2 regions of the Pedobacter suwonensis genome follow, and region 2 is predicted to be linked to the other one. Evidence: riboswitches for the same ligand, from Rfam matches in the RefSeq annotation. Region 2 holds a riboswitch; the other holds the start of a gene.
What was found. Region 2 has a riboswitch for S-adenosylmethionine ahead of metH (methionine synthase). Riboswitches for the same ligand answer to the same signal wherever they lie in the genome.

Region 1 (4,960 bases), 2.4 Mb from region 2:
CCCTTGCTATTCACGCCGCTAATCTTGTAAAAATCAATACAGGTGATGTTACGCCGCCTATTAATTTATCTACCACATTTTTTCGTGACGAAGATGGTGGCTATCCTGGCGGACACATGTATAGCAGGGTAAGCAATCCAAACCGGTCTGCTTTAGAAAACACTGTAGCTAAACTGGAATATGGCGAAGATGCAGCAGCATTTTCCTCGGGTAATACCTGCGGTTTGGCATTGTTTCAGGCTTTGAAACCAGGCAGTCATATTATTGCACCGGACGATATGTATTGGGGCATTAAAAAACAATTGCTGACGATTTTTAACAATAGCCTGGAATTTGATTTTATTGACCAGACCGATTTGTCGCTAATAGAATCAAACATTAAGCCCAATACAAAACTAATTTGGATCGAAACACCATCCAATCCACTGTTGAAGGTTACCGATATAGAAGAGATTGCTAAAATAGCCAATGCTAAAAATATCACCATGGTCTGCGATAGTACATTTGCTTCCCCTATTTTACAAAATCCAATTTTATTAGGAGCAGATATTGTCATGCACAGCAGCACGAAATACCTTGGTGGCCATAGCGATGTGCTTGGAGGAATTTTGGTGACAGCAAAGAAAGATGAGTTGTGGGAGAAAATCAAAAACATACAGCAAACCGGTGGTGCCGTTCCATCACCCTTCGATTGCTTTTTATTAAGCAGAAGCATAAAAACCCTGGCCTACCGCATAAAAGGTCATTGTGAAAACGGGAAGATTATTGCTCACTATTTAAATAAACATCCAAATGTAGAAACCGTTTTTTATCCCGGACTGGAAGACCATCCGCAACATGGTATTGCAAAAAAACAGATGAAAGATTTTGGCGGCATGATGTCGTTCCTGGTTAAAGGTGGTGTTGAAGCCGCTCATAAAGTGGCGAATAAGGTCCGGTTATTTGCACAGGCGACCAGTTTAGGTGGCGTGGAGAGTTTAATCGAACATCGCTACTCGGTAGAGGGGCCGGATAGCAAAACGCCTAAAAATCTGCTCCGTATTTCCGTTGGACTGGAACATGCAGATGATCTTATTGCCGATTTGGAGCAGGCGTTAGGCTAAAGTTTTCTACGGTCCTATAAGATTTTTGAAGCCTTATAGGACTAAAAATCTATTTCGGATTACAAGCCGTGGTCAGTTTCAAAGAATAGTTTGCCTCCAGTGGCTCATTTGTTTGTGCCAAACGTTGTGAACCCGTATTCGCAGGACAAGCAATATCTCCTGCAGCATCATAAACCAATTTGTTCCCATTTGCCATCAATTCCTTTGGCACATATACCTGTACTTTGGTAACTGAATAACCTGAAGGAAAATAACGTATGTAATAACCATCAGGATGTTTGGTCCAGATGCCGCTTGGCACATCGCTTCTTGGTGGGGCCATACCCGCCAAAATCGCATATTTTTCCATATCAGCATAAGTGTAATTTCCGGAAGCTACCAGCTGTCTGATATTGTTTTCTGCCTCAAAAACTGCCTTTACACCCGCTGGCAACTGGTCTTTAGCCTTTTCCATTACATCAAAAGGTAACACACCCAGGGCGCCTCCCTCCAATTGTGTAATCTGACTCGGGGTTAATAATTTTACAGCGGTTAATTTTACCTGTCCGTTAAAATCAGCAAATTTTGTTCTGGCAATAATGGTCCACAGCAGCGCCTGGATGTCATGTTGATCCACCTCAGGATGTTTTTCTGCGCTTTTCAATATCGCAACCACTATTCCTTCCTTAGGACCCAGTACAGGAGCGAACATATAACCATCGCCTTTTGACGGCGCAAATGTTCCCGCCTTTAAACAATAACTTTTGTTGGTCATCTCATAAAGCCCCTCGCAAAGCACAAATCCGCCCTCTGGATTTTTAGGTAGTAAATACAATGGTTGTGCCTTTAAATTTAACGAAGTAATAAAGTCGGGCATTTTTTCACCTTCCCTGTTTACATCTTCAAAACTGGTGGTTATTGCAGCGGGCTGTTTCAGAAACCTGTCTACCCCTAAGGCTTTGGCACCCTGGGCGGTTCCGATTTTTAATAATTTATCTTTCAAACCTCCAAACTGGGCATTGGTAGTGCTGACAAACATCACCGTGAATAGTAGGCCTAAACTTAAAATGCTTGTGTTTTTCATGATAATCATATTTAGATAGGTAGCGCAAACTTAGCATATTCAGCGCTAATTTCACATCGAAAGTTCGATTTTAGCATTGTAACATAAAATTAAGTAACTAGTTATCAGTTATTTATTTTAAAATCAAAATTTTATTTTGTGTATTAAAAATTAATCCTGACATTTGAAATATTATTTGGCGGAAAGCTAAATAAAAGTCAATCTTCATAGGTTGATTTATAAAGAAGTGGCGAGAGACTGGCTCGATGACCCACTGGCAACCCTCAGAAAGAGAAGGTGCCAATTCCTGACCAGATAACATGGTGTTATTTGGTGATATAAATTATAACTGATGAAAACATTAAATCTTCGATCGCTAAGCGAATCCAATGCAGACCTTAAAAAGGTAAAACAAGTTGCTATTTCTGTTACTTGCAGTTATATGCTTGCTATGGCTTGTATGCGCTGTTGCATACAGTAATTTAAAAATCTTCCTTTTTTGTTTCCCTCAAACTGGAAGGTCCCGGATAACCGGGATACGCCCTTTTAAGCTTTAGGACTACCCTAAGTTAGTTATCTTATCAATTCATAAATTAAAACAGAAATTATGTCAACATCATATAAATTTGAAACTTTACAATTACACGCTGGTCAGGAAATAGATCCAACAACAGGTTCAAGAGCCGTACCCATTTACCAAACGACGTCTTACGGGTTCAATAGTGCTGAACACGGTGCCAATTTATTTGCTCTAAAGGAGTTTGGTAATATCTACACCAGGATCATGAATCCAACCAACGATGTTTTTGAAAAACGTATTGCCGCTTTGGAAGGTGGCGTTGCTGCTCTGGCCGTTGCCTCAGGACAAGCTGCACAATTCATCGCTTTAAATAATATACTGGAGGCTGGTGATGGTATTGTTTCTTCTTCTCACATTTATGGCGGAACATATAACCAGTTTAAAGTGGCTTTTAAACGTTTAGGTATCCATGTAGATTTTGCCAATCCGGATGTGCCTGAGGAATTTGAAGCTAAAATTACCGATAAAACCAAAGCCATCTATCTGGAAACCATCGGTAATCCAGCCTTTAGTGTACCTGATTTTGAGAAGATTGCCGCTATTGCCAAAAAATATGACCTCCCGTTGGTGGTTGATAATACTTTTGGTGCAGGAGGTTATTTATTTAAGCCATTAGAACATGGAGCAAACATTGTGGTAGAATCTGCAACGAAATGGATCGGTGGTCATGGAACAAGCATTGGCGGCGTAATTGTCGACGGCGGAAACTATAACTGGGGTAACGGGAAATTCCCTCAGTTCTCCGAGCCTTCAGCAGGTTACCATGGTTTGGTTTTTAGTGATGTTTTTGGCATTGGCGGGCCGTTCGGTAATATTCAGTTTATCATTCGTGCCCGTGTAGAAGGATTAAGAGATCTTGGGCCTGCCCTATCGCCTTTTAATTCTTTTCTTTTGTTGCAAGGAATGGAAACGCTATCGCTCCGCGTACAACGCCATGTTGATAATGCCCTTGAACTGGCCACCTGGTTAGAAAACCATCCGCTGGTTAAAGAAGTACAATATCCCGGATTAGCAAGTAGCAAATACAACAATCTTGCGAAGAAATATTTAAGCAATGGTTTTGGGGCCGTACTGTCTTTTGAACTAAATGGAAGCAAGGAAAATGCCACGCAGGTTATTGATCATTTGAAACTGGTTTCGCACCTAGCCAACGTGGGCGATGCCAAAACGCTGATCATACAGCCATCGGCCACCACACACCAGCAATTGAGTGAAGAAGAACAACTGGCCGCGGGCGTAAAACCAAACGCCTTAAGGGTCTCAGTTGGTATTGAGCATATCGATGATATTAAAGCTGATTTCGAACAGGCATTTGCAGCCATTAACGCACAAGTTTCTACCGAGAGTTTATTAGCTTAAGCACATTTACCTTCCGATACAACAAAACAATGAGTACAGCATCAATATATAATCATCCTAGACAGTTTAAATTAGAAAACGGAAAAAAAATCCGTAACCTGCAGGTTGCTTATCAAACTTATGGGAAACTAAATGCGGCTAAAGATAACGTTATCTGGGTTTGCCATGCACTTACTGCCAATGCAGATGTTTTTGAATGGTGGGAAGGTTTGTTCGGGCAAAATGCTTTGTTCAATCCTGCGGAACACTATATTGTGTGCGCCAATGTTTTAGGGTCTCATTATGGCAGCACTAGCCCCTTGAGTACAAATCCGGTAACAGGCCTGCCATATTACCTGTCTTTTCCACAGTTTACCATTCGCGATTTGGTATCAGCACACCAGTTATTGGCTTCGCATTTAGGCGTAGACTATATCAAGTTGTTAATAGGTGGTTCTTTGGGCGGACAACAAGCAGTTGAATGGAGTATTTCAGACCCGAATAAAATTGAAAACCTGATTTTAATTGCCACTAATGCAGCACATTCTCCCTGGGGTATCGCTTTTAATGAAAGCCAGCGTTTGGCCATTACTACCGATAGAACTTTTTACGCTAACCAACCAAACGGTGGTAGCAAAGGTTTAAAAACTGCCCGTAGCATTGCGCTTTTAAGCTATAGAACCTACGATGCTTATGGCAGTACACAGGTAGAAAGTGTTAACGATAAAACTGACCACTTCAGGTCGTCTTCTTATCAGAATTATCAGGGCGAAAAACTGATCAACCGCTTTAATGCTTACAGTTATTATTATTTAACTAAAGCAATGGACAGCCATAATGTTGGTCGTAACCGCAAAAGTATTGGCGATGCCTTAAAATTAATTAAGGCGAACACCC
Region 2 (4,960 bases):
GGACTTTTTTTAACGCCAAAACCTTGGTCTTTAATGAATTTTATGCCCAAAAACATGCCTGCTATTAAGATTATAGAATAGCTTAAAGCGATTAGTATGTTGTTCCTGGTATTTTTTTTCATTGGCGTCACTGCAAATTTATGAAAATTAGCGGGTTGATATATTTTTTAACTGTATTTTCATGTCTTTTGTTTATAATATTTAGCATTAAATAATACCTGCCGCGGTTGGCTGAAATTTATGGCAGATATTTTTTAGATTTTTAACCTAGTTTTTAGAAAGAATTTACCGAATTTTATCAAAATTAAATTTATGAACAGAGTTACCGAGCAAGAGTCTAACTATAAACACATCGATCAGATGTCGGTATTAGAGGTTTTGCAGGGCATTAATAATGAAGATAAAACTGTAGCATTTGCAGTTGAGAAATCTTTGCCTCAGATTGAAAAGTTAACGTCGGCAGTGGCCGGGCGGATGAAAAAAGGTGGGCGTCTTTTTTATATAGGTGCAGGAACAAGCGGTCGCTTAGGTGTAGTAGATGCTTCAGAATGCCCGCCTACTTACGGTGTGCCATTTGATTGGGTTGTAGGAATTATTGCCGGTGGAGATACTGCGATTAGGAAAGCGGTAGAATTTGCTGAAGATGACGCGGAGCAAGCCTGGAAAGATCTTCAGGAATTTGATATTAATGAAAAAGATTGTCTGGTTGGCCTCGCAGCATCAGGTACCACGCCCTATGTAGTGGGCGGATTAAAAATAGCTCGAGAACATGGAGTCTTAACAGGTTGCATTGTTTGTAATACCGGCGGACCTATTGCCGCAGCTTCGGATTTCCCGGTTGAAGTAGTTGTTGGCCCTGAATTTATTACCGGCTCTACGCGCATGAAATCCGGTACAGCGCAAAAAATGGTATTAAATATGCTAAGCACTACGGTGATGGTTCAGTTGGGCCGCGTGGTTGGCAATAAAATGGTCGATATGCAGTTAACCAATCATAAACTGGTAGACCGCGGTACACAAATGGTGGCCAATGAACTGAACATTGGTTATGATGAAGCCGCTGAACTGTTAAGCCGTTATGGAAGTGTACGTAAAGCTGTAGAAGCAGGGCACTAAAAAATGAGAGAAGGATGGAATGATTGAATGAAAAAGTGCTGTGATGTAGAAATGATCTTAACATTTACTCATTCAAAACTCAATCCTTTCAATAATTAAAAAAAGTATGCACGAAATTGAGCCTTATTACCAGTGGAGAGATGATTATATTTCGGCAGAAGATGAGCGTTCGCCATTTTATAACACCGAGTATTCAGAACTTTACTTTGATAAGCAGATCTATAACTTTTTGCTACACCCGCAATGGGATGAGTTTGGCTCTAATACCTTATATATGAAGGTTTTGTATGCCGACTATGACCGCAGTTATGCCATTATAGAGTTTATAGGCGAGTGGAACGATGCCATTAATAACGACATTATGTTGCTAAAACGCGATATTTTGGAGATGATGATGGATGAAGGACTAAATAAATTTATCCTGATAGGTGAAAATGTACTGAATTTTCATGCTTCAGACGATAGTTATTATGAAGAATGGTTTCAGGAAGTAGAAGATGGCTGGATTGTTGGGGTGAATTTTCAGGAACATGTAATTAGCGAATTCCGTGATAACAGCATTGATTATTACATTAACTTTGGCGGTGCGTTTGACAATCTGCCATGGCGTACCTTAAAACCTTTACAGTTCTTTAAAAAAGTTGAAGAACTGCTGACAAAAAGATTGAACTAAATGTTTATTTTTATATCATTTAACATACAAAAATTAAAATGGAACAACAAAATTATCAATATCAAAACAACAGTGTTTTCGTTCAGGAAGGATCTGTTTCTAAAAAATTCTTCGCCAATGTTTTCTTATGGATGTTTGTGGCATTGAGTTTATCAACAGTAGCGGCCTATTTATTTGGAACAAATGAGCAGTTTATGCAATACCTGCTAACCGTTAATCCATCTACCGGTAAAGTTGGTATGTCGATTTTCGGGTACATTGCCATGTTCGCACCACTTGGACTTGTTTTATTAATGAGTTTTGGTTTAAGTAAACTTTCGTATCCTGCGCTTGTAGGTGTTTTTGTTTTATATTCAGTACTAACTGGAGTAAGCTTAAGCTTTATTTTACTGGCTTATACCTCTGGCTCAGTGGTAAGCTGCTTCGCAGGTGCCGCAGGTATTTTCGGTATTATGGCTTTTATGGGCTATACCACCAATATTGATTTGAGCAAATTCGGCCCTATTTTAATGGTAGGGGTAATCGGATTAGTTATTGCAAGCTTGGTGAATATGTTTATTCAAAGCGAACAGTTTAGTTTATTTATGGCATTTATCGGTATTGCCATCTTTACCGCATTAACTGCATACGATGTTCAGAAAATTAAACAGATTGGCCAAGGTATTGAAGCAAGTGGAGAAGAAGTACTTCAGGTAGAATCAAAAAAAATGGCGATTGTTGCAGCATTACGCTTATATCTTGATTTTCTAAATATTTTCTTGTTCTTACTCCGCATTTTCGGTAGCAGAAGATAATGGATAAGTTTTTAGCGATTACCGGCTTTCTGTTAGTTGGCGTATGTATTCAGATGCTGATTACCATTTTTATAACAGATAATGTCTTTGTAGTAAGTTCAGGCAGTGGGATTTGGATGAGCTATATGGGAATTTGGTATAATAAAAAATATGGAAGAAAAGTAAACAGCTAATCTCAAAAACAAAACAATATTCTTAAGGCCGTGCAGAATTGCATGGCCTTTGTAATTTTATTTGGCAGCAAAGCGATAATTTTTGGAATTGATCATGCTTTGTTGCATTTTTGTATGCTTATTAAGAAAGACGGAGGGATTAGACCCAACGAAGTCTTAGCAACCTGTAACCTACAAGGTGCTAAATTCTATTCTGCAAATAGCGGAAACAGATAAGTTTAGGATTACGATTCACGTACCAACTTTTTCAATAAGCCTTTTAGAGACTTGAGACAATAGATTTGAGATTTTAGACATTACGTCTAATCCATTCTCATATCTAATCTCTCATATCTCAAATCTTACAACAACAAATGGGTATAAGAGAAGAATTAGAGAAACGTATTTTGGTGATTGATGGTGCAATGGGTACCATGATTCAGCGATATAACTTAAGCGAAGAAGATTTCAGGGGAGAGCGATTTAAAAACCATCCTTGTGACGTGAAAGGCAATAACGATTTGCTCAATATCACGCGTCCGGATATCATCAAAACGATACACCTGGAGTACCTGGCGTCCGGCGCCGATATTATCGAAACCAATACGTTTAGTACACAGCGCATTTCCATGGCTGATTATCAGATGGAAGACCTTTCGTACGAAATGAGTTTTGAAGGTGCAAGGGTGGCAAAAGAAGCTGTAAATGAATTTATGGCAGCAAATCCTGATCGTAAATGTTTCGTGGCCGGTGCTATCGGCCCAACAAACCGTACCCTTTCCATGTCGCCAAATGTAAACGATCCTGGTTTTAGGGCGGTTTATTTTGATGAGCTGGAAAAAGCTTATTATGAGCAGGTGCGGGGTTTGGTAGATGGTGGTTCGGATGTATTGTTGATTGAAACCATTTTTGATACTTTAAATGCTAAAGTGGCTATTGTAGCCATTAAAAAATATGAAGAGGTAATAGGGCGTAAATTGGAAATCATGATTTCTGGTACCATTACTGATGCTTCCGGACGAACACTTTCCGGGCAAACTGCCGAAGCTTTTTTAAACTCTGTAATGCACGCAAAACCGCTAAGTATTGGTTTTAACTGCGCTTTGGGTGCAAAAGAGATGCGTCCGCATATTGAAGAGCTGGCTACAAAGGCAGGCTGCTATGTTTCAGCTTATCCAAACGCAGGTTTACCCAACGAATTTGGTGCTTACGATGAGCAACCGCACGAAACGGCCCATCTGGTTGATGATTTTATTGCCTCGGGTTTTGTAAATATTGTTGGCGGCTGCTGCGGTACTACACCAGCGCATATTGGCTGTATTGCTAAAAATGCACGAAAAGCCAAACCCAGAAAATTACCGAAACTTCCGCAATACATGCGCTTAAGCGGGCTGGAGCCTGTAACCATTACACCAGAAAGCATTTTTGTGAACATTGGAGAGCGTACCAATATTACCGGATCTCCAAAATTCTCTAAACTGATTTTGGGTGGCGATTATGAAGCTGCATTGGCCGTTGCCTTGCAACAGGTTGAAGGTGGTGCACAGATAATTGATGTGAATATGGACGAAGGAATGCTGGATTCGGAAGCCGCCATGACCAAATTCCTGAACCTCATTGCTTCAGAGCCAGATATCGCCAAACTGCCGATTATGGTCGATTCATCAAAATGGTCGGTGATTGAAAATGGTTTAAAATGCCTGCAGGGGAAAGGGATTGTTAACTCCATTTCTTTAAAAGAAGGCGAAGATAAATTCCGTGAAAGCGCCCGTAAAATTATGCAATATGGTGCAGCGGTAGTGGTAATGGCATTTGATGAGCATGGGCAGGCCGATAATTATGAACGCCGGATCGAAATCTGTAAACGCAGTTACGATATCCTGGTAAACGAAATTGGTTTTTCGCCGGAAGATATCATCTTCGATCCTAATATTTTAACTGTGGCAACCGGGCTGGAGGAACATAATAATTATGCAGTCGATTTTATCAATGCCACCCGTTGGATCAAAGAAAATCTGCCTTACGCCAAGGTAAGCGGAGGGGTTTCTAATATTTCGTTTTCTTTCAGGGGAAATAATGTGGTAAGAGAAGCCATGCACTCGGCTTTCCTTTATCATGCCATCCGCGCAGGTTTAGATATGGGTATTGTAAATGCCGGTATGCTGGAGGTTTACCAGGAAATTCCACCAGAATTGTTAGAAAGGGTAGAAGATGTACTGTTAAAC

Region 1: another riboswitch for S-adenosylmethionine. It lies ahead of DV942_RS01245 (O-acetylhomoserine aminocarboxypropyltransferase/cysteine synthase family protein); the one in region 2 lies ahead of metH (methionine synthase).

The regions. Positions count from the first base shown of each region.
Region 1 is NZ_CP031708.1:325,348-330,307, forward strand. It holds gene DV942_RS01235 (trans-sulfuration enzyme family protein) at 1-1,103, shown strand, start outside; gene DV942_RS01240 (hypothetical protein) at 1,153-2,166, opposite strand; SAM riboswitch class I at 2,380-2,490, shown strand; gene DV942_RS01245 (O-acetylhomoserine aminocarboxypropyltransferase/cysteine synthase family protein) at 2,753-4,084, shown strand; gene DV942_RS01250 (homoserine O-acetyltransferase family protein) at 4,114-4,960, shown strand, end outside.
Region 2 is NZ_CP031708.1:2,719,605-2,724,564, reverse strand. It holds gene DV942_RS11060 (S41 family peptidase) at 1-122, opposite strand, end outside; gene murQ (N-acetylmuramic acid 6-phosphate etherase) at 313-1,116, shown strand; gene DV942_RS11050 (hypothetical protein) at 1,223-1,789, shown strand; gene DV942_RS11045 (Bax inhibitor-1/YccA family protein) at 1,828-2,583, shown strand; SAM riboswitch class I at 2,872-2,975, shown strand; gene metH (methionine synthase) at 3,110-4,960, shown strand, end outside.